2 regions of the Nocardia sp. GP40 genome follow, and region 1 is predicted to be linked to the other one. Evidence: riboswitches for the same ligand, from Rfam matches in the RefSeq annotation. Region 1 holds a riboswitch; the other holds the start of a gene.
The links. Region 1 has a riboswitch for S-adenosylmethionine ahead of metX (homoserine O-acetyltransferase MetX). Riboswitches for the same ligand answer to the same signal wherever they lie in the genome.
Positions count from the first base shown of each region.

Region 1 (4,156 bases):
ATCGGGATCCGCACCTGGTCGGTGATGTGCGGATCGGCGAGCACCTCCGGTGGCAGCCCTGTCGGCTCGGGACCGAACAGCAGCACGTCGTCGGGGCGGTACACGATATCGGTGTTGCGCGTGGCGCCGCCGGTGGTGAAGGCGAACACTCGGTCCGGGCGAATGGCTTTCCAGGCGGCGGCGAGATTTTCGTGCACCGACACCGAGGCGAGGTCGTGATAGTCCAGCCCGGCGCGACGCAGCTTCGGCTCGGACAGATCGAACCCCAGCGGCTCGATCAGATGCAACGAACATCCCGTCCCCGCGGACAGCCTGATCGCATTGCCGGTGTTCGGCGGGATGCGCGGCTCGAAGAACATCAGCTTCAACACAGCAGGAGACAGCCTCTCGTCACGTCCGGCTGCGAGAACTCTACGCGTGGTCCGGGCCGTCCTGCGGCGTCGGCCTGGTCACCGCCGAGCGCTCCCGTCCTAGGATCGGCACCATGATCAGCGCCGACGACCACACCTACCTCGCACGCTGCGTCGAACTCGCCGCGCGCGCACTCGACCTGGGGCACGAACCGTTCGGCTCGCTGCTCCTGGCAGGCGATGCGATCGTCGCCGAGGCCATCAACGAGGTCGGCGGCGGTGATGCGACGCAACATCCGGAGTTCGAGTTGGCGCGCTGGGCCGCGGGCAATCTGCCCGCCGATCGGCGCGCCGAGGCGACCGTCTACACCTCCGGCGAGCATTGCCCGATGTGCTCGGCCGCGCACGCTTGGGTGGGGCTCGGGCGCATCGTCTATGCCAGCTCCACCACCCAGTTGACCGCCTGGCGCGCCGAACTCGGGCTGCCGTCCGGCCCGGTCCGGCCACTGCCGATCAACGAGGTCGCACCCGGAATTCCCGTCGCGGGTCCAGATCCCGAACTCGCCGACCAGGTTCGCCGGCTGCACGTCCGGCACGCCGAGCGGAGCCGGGGCGACTGACGTCCGAGCCGACTGACCACCGCGCCGCCGCCGGGTGAATGCGAGAATCTGGGGGTGACCGATGCGCCCGCGACCACTCCGCCCACCCGCCCGCTCGGATTCCTCGGGTCACTGCGCAACCAGCTGCCGATACTGCTGGTGGCGGTGGTGCTGCTGGTGGCCGTGGTGTTCATGGCGCAGGACCGATGGCGGCGCGGTGCCCTCTTCATCGGCGGCGCACCGCTGCTCGCGGCGGTACTGCGGCTGGTACTGCCCGAGGCGCGGGTCGGGTTGCTGGCGGTGCGCAGCAGACCGTTCGACGTCGGCGCCTACGCGGTGCTGGGCGGCACGATCATTGCCCTGGCGGTCACCATCAGCACCCTCGGCATCGGCTGAGGCACTACGGCGCCAAGGCACTGCGGCCCGGTGCCCCGCCGAGCCTCGGCTGACCCCGCTACAGCGAGTTGCGCGCCAGATCCATCGTCTGAACCAGCAACTTGCCGACCGCCTCGGTCTCGGTCAGGAATCCGTCGTGCCCGTCGCGCGAGCGCACGATCTCGAGCCGCCGGCATCCGGGGAGCAGATCGGCCAGCTCCTGCTGGGTGTGCAGCGGATACAGCCGGTCCGAGTCGACACCGCCGACCACGCAGGGCACCGCGGTCGCGGCCAGCGCCGCGGCCACCCCGCCCCGGTCGCGGCCCACGTCGTGACGATTCATGGCGTCGGTCAGGAGCACGTAGCTGGCCGCGTCGAAGCGCGCGGTCAGCTTCGCGGCCTGATGGTCCAGATAGCTCTGCACCGCGTAGCGGCCGCCGTCGCGGGGGTTCTCCTCGCCCTGGGCGCGGTTCTCGAAGCGGTGGTCCAGCTCGAAATCGGTGCGATAGGTCAGGTGCGCGATGCGACGGGCGATGCCCAGACCGCTCGTCGGCGTGCGGCCGGTGCCGTGATAATTGCCACCCTGCCAGTCCGGATCGGCCGTAATGGCCGCGATCTGCGTTGTCTGGGTGCCGATCTGGTCCGCGGTGGCGCGGGCTCCGACGGCCAGCACCAGCGCGGCTCCCACCCGCTCCGGGTGCCCGACCATCCACTCCAGCACCCGCATACCGCCCATCGACCCGCCGACCACCGCGGCGAGCCGGTCGACGCCGAGCAGATCGAACAGCGCCCCCTCCGCACTCACCTGGTCGCGGATGGATATGCCGGGGAACCGGGCTCCCCAGGGCCGCCCGTCCGCGGTGATGGACGCCGGGCCGGTGCTGCCCTTGCATCCGCCCAGCACGTTGGTGGCGATCACGCACCACTCGTCGGTGTCGAGCGGTGCGCCGGGCCCCACCACGCCGTCCCACCAGCCGGGCAGCGGGTGCAGCGCATCGGGCGCGCCGACCACATGCGAGTCGCCGGTCAGCGCGTGCTCGACCAGCACGATGTTGTCCGCCGCGGGGGACAGCTCACCCCAGCGCTGCACGGCGAGCTCCACACCGGGGATCACCTCGCCGCTCTCGAGGCGGATATCGCCCACGCCGATGGTGCCCAGCCGCCCATCCGGTGGCGGCAGCAGCCGTGCTGCCCGGGTACGGGACGCGCTCCGTTCGATGCTCACGGTCACCGTGCCACCGCCGCGCGGGGCGGCGTGGTCCGCCGGACCACGAAATCGGTCACGGACGCGAAAGAATTACTCATGTCGTGGCTCTTTCCAGAGGTCTGCCGGTGAGCGTTATCGGAGTCCGGATAGCGGACGGCTACAACACATTTCGGAAACCCTCCTGATGGTCGCGCTTGCTCTCGGCCTTCGAGAGCCCGGTCATCACCCGGAGCACCCCACCGCGACAGGAGGGTTGCCGGCCAGCGAGCCGGGGCTTGGCGCTGGCGCTCATGACCTTCCCGCCATGGTAGCGGGCCGCGGCGCGAGGGAGAAAGCAGGTGTGCAATGGCGGCGCCGCGGACCCGGCGCGAACGCCGGGCGAGCAATTGCCTGCATACCGGGGGTGTGACGGAGGTATCACTCACCGGGAGGTCGGCGCGCGTGAGACTCAGCGCACCAGTATGCTTGTACTGTTTGGCACCTCGGAGTCCCGTGGCCAACACGGGACGTATACGTTGTCTGTTGAACAGCCGGGTCCGCTCACAAGCGTGTTCACCTGGCCGAGTTAATGGGAGCATCATTCCTAGGAGGACACGAAGATCCATGTCCAAGATCAAGGTTGAAGGCACTGTCGTCGAACTCGACGGCGACGAGATGACCCGGATCATCTGGCAGTTCATCAAAGACAAGTTGATTCACCCGTACCTGGATGTGAATCTCGATTACTACGACCTCGGTATCGAATACCGCGACAAGACCGACGACCAGGTGACCATCGACGCCGCCAACGCCATCAAGGAACACGGCGTGGGCGTCAAGTGCGCGACCATCACCCCGGACGAGGCGCGCGTCGAGGAGTTCGGCCTCAAGAAGATGTACCGGTCGCCCAACGGCACCATCCGCAACATCCTCGGCGGCACGATCTTCCGCGCGCCGATCATCATCTCGAACGTTCCGCGCCTGGTTCCCGGCTGGACCAAGCCGATCATCATCGGCCGTCACGCCTTCGGTGACCAGTACCGCGCCACCGACTTCAAGGTGTACCAGGCCGGCACCGTCACGCTGACCTTTACCCCGGAGGACGGCAGCGAGCCGATCCAGCACGAGGTCGTGAAGATGCCCGAGGACGGCGGCGTCATCATGGGCATGTACAACTTCAAGAAGTCCATCCAGGACTTCGCGCGGGCCTCGCTGAACTACGGCCTGCAGCAGAACTACCCGGTGTATCTGTCGACGAAGAACACCATCCTGAAGGCCTACGACGGCATGTTCAAGGACACCTTCCAGGAGGTGTTCGAGACGGAGTTCAAGCCGCAGTTCGACGCCGCGGGCCTGACCTACGAGCACCGGCTCATCGACGATATGGTCGCCTCCTCGCTCAAGTGGGAGGGCGGTTACGTCTGGGCGTGCAAGAACTACGACGGTGACGTGCAGTCCGACACGGTCGCGCAGGGCTTCGGCTCGCTGGGCCTGATGACCTCGGTGCTGCTGACCCCGGACGGCCGGACCTGTGAGGCCGAGGCGGCGCACGGCACCGTGACTCGGCACTACCGGATGCACCAGCAGGGCAAGCCCACCTCCACCAACCCGATCGCCTCGATCTTCGCGTGGACCCGTGGCTTGGC
Region 1 is NZ_JBNPVW010000005.1:167,686-171,841, reverse strand. Features, by position in the region: gene ABH933_RS17255 (tRNA (cytidine(34)-2'-O)-methyltransferase) at 1-359, opposite strand, end outside; gene ABH933_RS17250 (nucleoside deaminase) at 488-970, shown strand; gene ABH933_RS17245 (DUF3017 domain-containing protein) at 1,025-1,345, shown strand; gene metX (homoserine O-acetyltransferase MetX) at 1,404-2,555, opposite strand; SAM riboswitch class IV at 2,717-2,827, opposite strand; gene ABH933_RS17235 (NADP-dependent isocitrate dehydrogenase) at 3,135-4,156, shown strand, end outside.

Region 2 (4,156 bases), on a different contig from region 1:
GGCGCGCCGTCGTTGACGCGCGGCGCGGCCGCTCACCCGCGGTGCAGCCAGGTATCGAAGAACTGCAGGCGGGCCGACGCCTCGAACTTCACGTCCGATACCGCGTGCGATACCCCGATGGCCTGAGACAGCTCGATGGTCGGGATCCACAGGCCGTTGCCGAGCACCGATTGCTGTGCCCGGCCGATCAATTGGGCACGCGCGGCCGGGTCCGTGGTCCGCAGTTCACCGGACAGCGCATCGTCCAGCTCCGGAATCGGCCCGCGCACATTGAGGTTCTGGCCGCCCAGGCCGAAGTTGGTGCGCAGAATATCGCCGTCGGCACGGGTGATGTTGTAGTAGACCGCATCGAAATCCTTGCTGTTCTGCCGCGCGGTGTATTCCGCGTCCGCGGCAGGCTCGAGCCGGATATCGATGCCGACCGTGCGCAACTGCTGCTGAATCAGCTCCAGGATCGCCTGATTCCCGGCGAAGGCGTGGCTGAACAGCACGCCGAACGACAGGCGCACACCGTCCTTGACGCGAATGCCATCCCCGCCGGGCGCCCAGCCCGCCCGGTCCAGCAGCTGCCGCGCGGCGTCGGGCGCGTAGTGCAGATGGCTCGAAAGGTCCACGTATCCCGGGGTTTTCGAGGCCAGCACCCCTTCGGCGGGCTTGAACTGCGGTCCGAGCACGGTATCGACCAGTTCCTGCCGGTTGATCGCGGGCAGCAGCGCCGCGCGCACCGCGGGATCACGCAGCGGGCCGCGGGTCAGATTGGGCTGAATCCCGAAGGGCACACCGGGATTCGAGGTGACCTGGACCCGGCCCCCGGATGCCTCGATCTGCGGTGCGTCCTGCGGCAGCGCATCGCTCACCGCATCGAGTTGCCCGGAGGACAGGCTGCCGGTGCGCACCCCGGATTCCGGGACGACGGTGAATTCGATCCGGTCCAGATACGCCGCGCCGCGGTGCGCGAATACCGCCGAGCCCCACGCGTATCCGGCGCGTTCGACCAGTGTGGCCGAGGCGCCCTGGCGGTAGGCGGCATAGCTGAACGGCCCGCTGCCGATGTCGTCTCCCCCGCACCGCTGGTCGGCCGGCTTCGCGGTCGTGGCGTCGGCGAGGATGCCGAGCTGCGGCGTCGAGACCGCCTGCAGGAACTGCGCGTTGGGGCTGTCGAAGCTCACCTGCGCGGTCAGCGGATCCGGCGCGCTCGTGCCGGTGTAACCGGCCAGGTAGCTGGCCGCCAGCGGGGCCTTGGCACCGGTGAGCGTGTGCACGATGGCATCGAAGGTGTTCCGCACCGACGTTGCGGTCAGCGCGGTGCCGTCGCTGAAGGTGACCCCGGGGCGCAGGTGGAACGTGAAGGTTCGCGCGTCGGGGCTCACCTGCCAGCTCTGCGCCAGCCACGGCACGATCGCCCCGGTCGCCGGGTCCTGATCGGTCAGTGAATCGACGATCTGCCGTGTCACATACAACGTTTGGTTGGTCCCGGACTGCGCGGGATCCGAGCAGGTCGGCGCGAGCGACAGGCCGTAGCGCAGCGTGCCGCCCGGCCGCGGCGGCCCAGCCGGAGCATCGGTTCCGGCGCCTGTGCCGCAGGCCGAGAGCACGAATGCCGTTGCGAGAACACCCAGTAGCGCGATCGCCGTCCTCATGCCGACCGCTTCGGCAGTCCGGGCGGATTGATGCGGCTCTGCTGCACGGCCTCGGTGCCCAGACCCCAGCGGTCCAGCACCTTGCGGTACAGCCCGTGCGCGATCGCGTACTGCAGCGCCTGATTTACGGGCCCGATCAGGCCGTTGTCCTTCCTGGTGAGCACCGCGATCTCAGCCTGCAGCGCGGTTCCGGCGCCGGAGAAGGTCGCCACGATCTTCGTTTGCCCCGAGGTGGCGACGTGATAGGTCGCGGTCGGGTTGGGACCCAGCATCCCGTCCAGGCGGTGCGAGGCGAGCGCGAGATAGTAGTCGGCGGTCTTCTGGTAGTAGGCGATATCGATCTTCGGCAGGCCCTCGGCCCGGTTCTGCTGGTCCCACTGCACCAGCAGCTGTTCCTGGTTGGTGCCGCTGCCGACTCCGATTCGCCTGCCCGCCAGCGATTTACGGTCGGCGTACCGCCAGGTGCTGTCCTTGGGCACCTCGAGGGCCAGGTTGTCGAGGCGATAGGTGGCGAAGTCGTATTTCTCCTTGCGCTCCTCGGTCACGGTGACATTGGAGACGAACGCGTCGACCGCGCCGGAGTCGACCGCCACGAAGTTCTGGGCCCAATCCGCGGTCCGCGCCTCGAGTTTCAGCCCGAGGATATCGGCGACGAGAGCGGCGACATCGACCTCGGACCCGATGACCGTGCGGTCGTCGGTGGCGTAGAACCGCAGCGGCGCACCACTGTCGGCGGACCCGGTGACGATCAGGGTGCCGCGGTTGCGGATGGCCGCGGGCACCTGCGCGGCGATCGAATCGACCTTGTCCGCGCGCACCCGGGTGCTCTGTTGCGGCGACAGGTCGTAGCTCTGCCCGTTCACGCTGCGCACCTCGTTGCCGGGCTCGGACCCGGCGCCGCAGGCGCCGGCGACCAGCGCCAGGGTGGTGAGTGCGGCGGTCAGCACGACCGCCCGCCGGGCGCGCGGGGCGCGGAATACTGTCAGGGGTCTCATGGCTCGTCGAACCTCCATCGGTCCTGGCGGTAGCACCCCTGCGCGCGGACATCCACGGCGGCCGGGTTGCTGCGACGTCGTGGAGCCAGGTCTCTCGGTCGCTCTGGATGGGCAGTTCGACGCTAGGCGAATCACCGTGCGGGGTCTGCATTCTCGATCGCGGTGAATCGAATGCTTGCCTCCGCCGACCGGAACGCCGGTCGCCGCCGTTCCGGGAGGGTTAGCATGTGGAGAAGAACTCCGTTTCCGCAGATCCCTGGAGGGCGCCATGAACGCACCGACACGGCCGATGCGCGCGGACGCGCGGCGCAATTACGAGCGCATCCTCGAATGCGCTCGTCAGGCGTTCACCGACTGCGGACCCGAGGCTCCCCTGGACGAGATCGCCCGCCGCGCCGGGGTCGGCCCCGGCACGCTGTACCGCCACTTCCCCCACCGTGAGGCCCTGCTCGAGGCCGTCTACCGATCCAGCATCGAGGACCTGAGCCGCCGCGCGGACGAACTGATCGAGACCTGCTCACCGCTGGACGCGCTACAGCGGTGGATGACCGCACAGGTGGAGTTCATCATGAACCGGCGGGGGCTGGCGCTCACGCTCAAGGCCGCGCTGGATCCGAACTCGGAGACCTTCCACCTGTGCCACACCATGGCGCTCGAGGCCGCGGCCCGGGTCCTGGAACCGGCCCAGCGGGACGGACTGGTGCGCTCGGATATCGAACCCCGCGACCTGATCCGCCTCGGCCGCGGCATCGGCGTCGCCTGCGAAAGCGCCCCGGAGGCGGCCGAACGCCTGCTGTCCGTCGCCTGCGCGGGCCTGCGGGCCGAACCGCCCGCGACGAACGGGTAGGGGTCCGGGCTACGGGTCGAGCGCGAGCTCGTAGTCGCGGCAGCGCGCGGTCAGATCCAGTCCCGCGGTAGCCAGGGCCGCGCGGATGCGCGGGTCGTCGTCCTCGAATACGCGCAGCACCAGCGCCTGGGGAACCTGGTCGTGCAGCTCGGTGATGACCGCGCCGATCAGCGCCGCCAGCGCGTCGGACTCGACGTCGCGATACGAAAAGCCCTCCCCCGCATTGATATACGCCTCGCTGCCGGTGACCGAGGTGGCCACGCTGGCGATCGGCTCCACGGCGCCGGGACTCAGCAGCGCCACCACCAGCGCCTGTCCCGACGGCTCGGTGGATTCGGCCAGGGCGTGCAGCACGCAATCGACCGGATCGCCGAACGCCAGCGCGCTCGGGGCCTGCCAGGTGCGCGGTTCGGCGGTCCACACCCGCGCGTACTCGCCGACCGCGACCGCGCCCAGCTCGGCAGCCGCGCGCCCCTCCGGACCGACATCGGTACCGTGCCACTGCAATACCCGGTATCCCAGCGCTCGCGCCTGCCGCGCGGCTCCCGCCAGCAGCGCCCGCACGACCCCCTCCTCGGCATCGGTCGCGGGCTCGAAATCGTAGTGCCCCACCTGAATTCGCCGCAGGTACCGGGAGGCGAACACCGGCTCGGCCACCGCGCGGGCGGCTGCGC
Region 2 is NZ_JBNPVW010000004.1:484,962-489,117, reverse strand. Features, by position in the region: gene ABH933_RS15415 (trimeric intracellular cation channel family protein) at 1-16, shown strand, start outside; gene ABH933_RS15410 (ABC transporter substrate-binding protein) at 33-1,640, opposite strand; gene ABH933_RS15405 (ABC transporter substrate-binding protein) at 1,637-2,635, opposite strand; SAM riboswitch class I at 2,647-2,749, opposite strand; gene ABH933_RS15400 (TetR/AcrR family transcriptional regulator) at 2,904-3,482, shown strand; gene ABH933_RS15395 (hypothetical protein) at 3,492-4,156, opposite strand, start outside.
Region 2: it holds a riboswitch for S-adenosylmethionine, as region 1 does, so the genes downstream of both, ABH933_RS15405 (ABC transporter substrate-binding protein) here and metX (homoserine O-acetyltransferase MetX) in region 1, are expected to answer to the same signal.